2 regions of the Streptomyces sp. NPDC008001 genome follow, and region 1 is predicted to be linked to the other one. Evidence: riboswitches for the same ligand, from Rfam matches in the RefSeq annotation. Region 1 holds a riboswitch; the other holds the start of a gene.
The links. A riboswitch is a leader RNA that binds a small molecule or an ion and turns the genes downstream of it on or off. The one in region 1 is predicted to bind cyclic di-AMP.

Region 1 (2,192 bases):
CGCGGGGAGAGTTGCATGCGTCCCACCTCACTGTTGTCCCGGGCTGTCCCGGACGGGCCCACCGGGTCACCCCCCGAGTTCAACACGGTGTTGACCTGGGGTTCTTCGGTCGGCGGCCAGGGATTGCAGATTAGGGCGGAACCTTTTCCAACGCGTTAACTGACTCTTTGCGTTGTCATGGCCAGAGCCCTGCGGGCCGCTGTCGCATGCATCTACTGGATCTTCTGGGCCGGATCATGACGGTCCGTCCGCACGACACGTACGACCGGCTACGGGCACCGCAGACCGCGGCCGTCGCCACGGCGCGGCCGGAGCCCGGCTCGCAGGCGTGTACGAAGCCGGTGAACGGGAGGGGAGAACGGGTCCTTCCGACGCGGGCGGTACGGGGCTCCGGCGCAGAGCGCCGGGGGCGAGGGGATCTCCGCGCCACGTGCGCCGGAGGGCCGTGGGTCCGCACGCGAATAAACCCGGCTCCGCCCCTTGGAGGATCACGGCGTAGACGGGGCGCGGTGATCGATTTGGGGCGGACGGCCGGATTGCGCCCGGGCGGGTACGAACCGCCGCAGGCCAGCGGCTCAGCCGGCTTGCGCGCACCCCATCAAATCGCCCCGCGTCCACCGGAATTGCCCAGAAGTGATCAGGCTCACATACCCCTGGTTCCGCTCGGAATCCGCACGAGGGCTGCGCCAAGATCCCTGCGACGACAAGACCCCGCCATCCCGGTGGGGCGGTCCCGGTGGACGCCGAACCCTGCCGCCGCCGGGATGCCGGGTCGACTTGAGTGCAACGGCAGGGATGGAGGACCCAAGAGTGGTGGGACGACCAAGAGTAGTGCGGTCGGCCCTTGGGGTGAAGCCGTTGACAGCGGCCGGGCAACCTTCGCCTGCCCGAACCCGACAGGTCATCCTTCACAGGCGGCTGACGAAGGGTTAGCGCATGGGCGCGCACAAACGTCCGTCGAAGCTGTCCAGGGCCGGTGCCGCATCGGCCCTCACTCTCGCCGCCGTCGGGGCCACGGTGCTGGCACCGGGCGGCGCGGCGGAGGCGGAGGCATCCACCGTCTCCAGCCAGGCACTCCGGATCGCGGCCTCGAAGCAGGGCTCCCCGTACCAGTGGGGAGCGACCGGTCCCTACCGGTTCGACTGCTCGGGCCTCACGCTCTACTCCTTCAAGCGGGCCGGGAAGAGCCTGCCCCGCACCGCCGCCCAGCAGTACAACAGCACCCGGCACGTCTCCCGGTCCGCCCGCGAGCGCGGCGACCTGGTCTTCTTCGTCTCCGGGCGCGGGATCTACCACGTCGGGATATACGCCGGGGACGGGAGGATGTGGCATGCCCCCAAGACGGGCGCGGTGGTCCGCCTGGAGCGGATCTGGACCAACAGCGTCCTCTACGGCCGGGTCGGCTGACACCGCCGGACCCCGCTGATTCCGGACCCCACTGATACCGGCTGACACCGGCTGACGCCGGCCGACCCGCCCGCGCGCCGCGAGCGCCGGTCCGGTCCGGGCGATCCCCGGACCGGACCGGCCCCACCGCCCGGAAAGGCCCGAGGCCCCCCGCAACCCGTGCGGGGGGCCCGGCTCGCCGGAGGGGAGTTCAGCGCTCGGCGCTGACCGGCGTGCTCCAGGGGAGGGAGATCCACACGGTCTTGCCGCCGTCGGAGGTCGGGGTGAAGAACAGCCGCCCCCCGTACTCCGCGGTGAGACAGCGGATGATCACCATGCCGCGGCCGTTGTCCTGCTGGACCGCGGCGGGCAGCCGCCGGGGGAAGCGGGGGTGGCTGTCCGTGACGCCGATGCGCAGCTGCTGGTCGCGGTCGAGGCGGACGTCCACGGTGAAGGTGGGCGACTGTCCCCGGGTGTGCTGCACGGCGTTGGTGGCGAGCTCCGAGACGATCAGGCGCACGGTCTCGGCGGCATCCGTCCCGCCCGGCAGTCCCCAGTCGGCCAGCACCTCCGCGACGTAGCGTCGCGCCGTGGAGACCGAGGCGGGGGCGCTCGGCAGGGTGACGGTGGCTTCTTGGTGGTCTGCCATGGCGGTGGCCCTTTCAGCCGAGGTCCCGCCGAGGCCGGACGCCGGTGCACCGCCCCGGGACCGGGGAGGACGCCGTGCGTCAGTGGGGGTGGTGAGCGGCCTCGGGCGGCTCTGTGCGACAGCCTGCCACTGATAACGGCTGTGATGGGAGCGATCC
Region 2 (2,192 bases), on a different contig from region 1:
GGGGGCCGGCGGCGGCCACGGCGCGGGGGATGTTCGGGCACGGCGAAGGCCCCGGCCGGTGGGCCGGGGCCTTCGTCAGGCGTGTGTGCGGCGAGTGCGCGTCAGGACTCGCCCGGGTGCCGGAGCGTCAGACGGAGACGCCGTGCTCGGCGAGGTACGCGACCGGGTCGATGTCGGTGCCGTACGTGGCACCCGTGCGGGCCTCGAAGTGCAGGTGCGGGCCGGTCACGTTGCCCGTGGCGCCGGAGAGGCCGATCTGCTGGCCGGCGGTGACGGTCTGGCCGACGGAGACGCCGATGGACGACAGGTGGCCGTACTGCGTGTACGTGCCGTCGTTGTGCTTGATGACGACGTTGTTGCCGTAGGCGCCGCCCCAGCCGGCCTCGACGACGGTGCCGGCGCCCACGGCCTGGACCGAGGTGCCGGTCTCGGCGTGGAAGTCGACGCCGGTGTGGCTGCCGGAGGACCACAGGCCGCTGGAGGCCTTGTAGGACGTGGAGACGTAGGAGCCGGCGATCGGCGAGACGAAGGCGTTGAGGCGCTTGCGCTCCTGCTCGCGGGCGACGCGCTCCTGCTCCTTGCGCTCGGCCTCGGCCTTGCGCTTGGCCTCGTCCGCGGCCTTCTTCACGTCGGCGGCCTGCTGCTTGGCAGCGGACTCGGCCTCGTGGACGGCGGTGGACTCGGCAGCGGCGCTGCTCTGGACCTGGGCCTGCTCGCCGATGCGGCCGGCGGTGTCCTCGCCGATGACGACGGCCTGGGTCAGGCCGGTGTCCTCGGTGGAACGGTGGGCGTCGTCGGTGGACGCGGCCAGCGCCGGAGCGGCGAAGCCCGCGACGACACCGGTGGCGGCGAGGGTGGCTATGCCTGCCGCGTTCGCGCTGACGCGAACGGCGCGGCTCGGCTTGCGGTGCTTCCCGGTGGCACGAGTGAACGCCATGGGTGAGGCTGGTCCTTTCCTTCCCTCTCGCCTACCGGGTTAGCTGACGGGTTCGGAGCAGGAAGGTCTCCTACGGATCCCTCCGGAAAGGGGCCCGATTCACCCCAGGGACACTTGGGTCCCCGGCTCCCCTGGCTCGCGCCGTACGGGGACTCGGCGATGACTGCCCGGGCCGCGGATGCGACGCACATCGGACGGACAGCCGCTTTGACGCTAGACGCCGTCACTTTCGATCGGCAAACAGAAGCACCATTTTGTGTCCCACGCCACAGTGCAGACGTGCAACCACTCCGCTAAACCGGACATTTGGCAGGCACGCGCGCCTCGCGGGCGCGCGTGCCTGCCGGTTGACGGCGGGCCACCGGTGGGCCGGCCGCCGGGGATCAGCCCGTGATCACGGTCACTTCGCCGATGCCGAGGGCCCGGACGGGCTCCTCGATCTGCGCGGCGTCACCGACGAGCACCGTCACCAGACGGTCGACCGGGAACGCGCTCACGACGGCGGCGGTGGCCTCCACCGTGCCCGTCGCGGCGAGGCGTTCGTACAGCCGCGCCTGGAAGTCGTCCGGGAGGTGCTGCTCGACCTGGTCGGCGAGGGTCCCGGCGACGGCCGCCGCCGTCTCGTACTTGAGCGGGGCGACGCCGACGAGGTTCTGCACGGCGGCGTCGCGCTCCTCGTCCGTCAGGCCCTCGGCGGCGAGGGTGCGGAGCACCGTCCACAGGTCCTGCAGTGCGGGGCCGGTGGAGGCGGTGTCCACCGAGCCGCTGATGGCCAGCATGGCCGCGCCGGTGCCCTCCGGGGAGGACAGCAGCACCTGGCCGAAGGCGCGCACGCCGTAGGTGTAGCCCTTCTCCTCGCGCAGGACGCGGTCCAGGCGCGAGGTGAGGGTGCCGCCGAGGCAGTACGTGCCGACGGACTGGGCGGGCCACACGCGGTCGTGCCGGTCGGCGCCGATGCGGCCGATGAGGAGCTGCGTCTGGACCGCGCCGGGGCGGTCCACGATGACGACGCGGCCGGTGTCGTCGGCGGTGACCGGCGGGAGCGGGTGGGGCTCGGCCGGGGAACCCGTCCAGGCGCCGAGGGAGTCGGCGAGGGCCGCGTCGAGGTCGATGCCGGTGAAGTCGCCGACGACCACGGCGGTCGTGGTGGCGGGCCGGACGTGGGCCTCGTAGAAGGCGCGGACGGAGGCGGCGTCGATGCGGGCGACGGTCTCCTCGGTGCCCTGGCGGGGGCGGGACATCCGCGAGGCGGCCG

Region 2: linked by a shared signal. The riboswitch ahead of ACFZCD_RS21725 (M23 family metallopeptidase) and the one ahead of ACFZCD_RS00580 (C40 family peptidase) in region 1 are both predicted to bind cyclic di-AMP.

Annotation. Positions count from the first base shown of each region.
Region 1 covers NZ_JBIBIZ010000001.1:127,912-130,103, reverse strand. The annotation lists gene ACFZCD_RS00585 (urease subunit gamma) at 1-17, opposite strand, end outside; cyclic di-AMP (ydaO/yuaA leader) riboswitch at 732-932, shown strand; gene ACFZCD_RS00580 (C40 family peptidase) at 937-1,407, shown strand; gene ACFZCD_RS00575 (ATP-binding protein) at 1,598-2,035, opposite strand.
Region 2 covers NZ_JBIBIZ010000008.1:74,405-76,596, reverse strand. The annotation lists gene ACFZCD_RS21725 (M23 family metallopeptidase) at 128-937, opposite strand; cyclic di-AMP (ydaO/yuaA leader) riboswitch at 951-1,106, opposite strand; gene ACFZCD_RS21720 (M16 family metallopeptidase) at 1,321-2,192, opposite strand, start outside.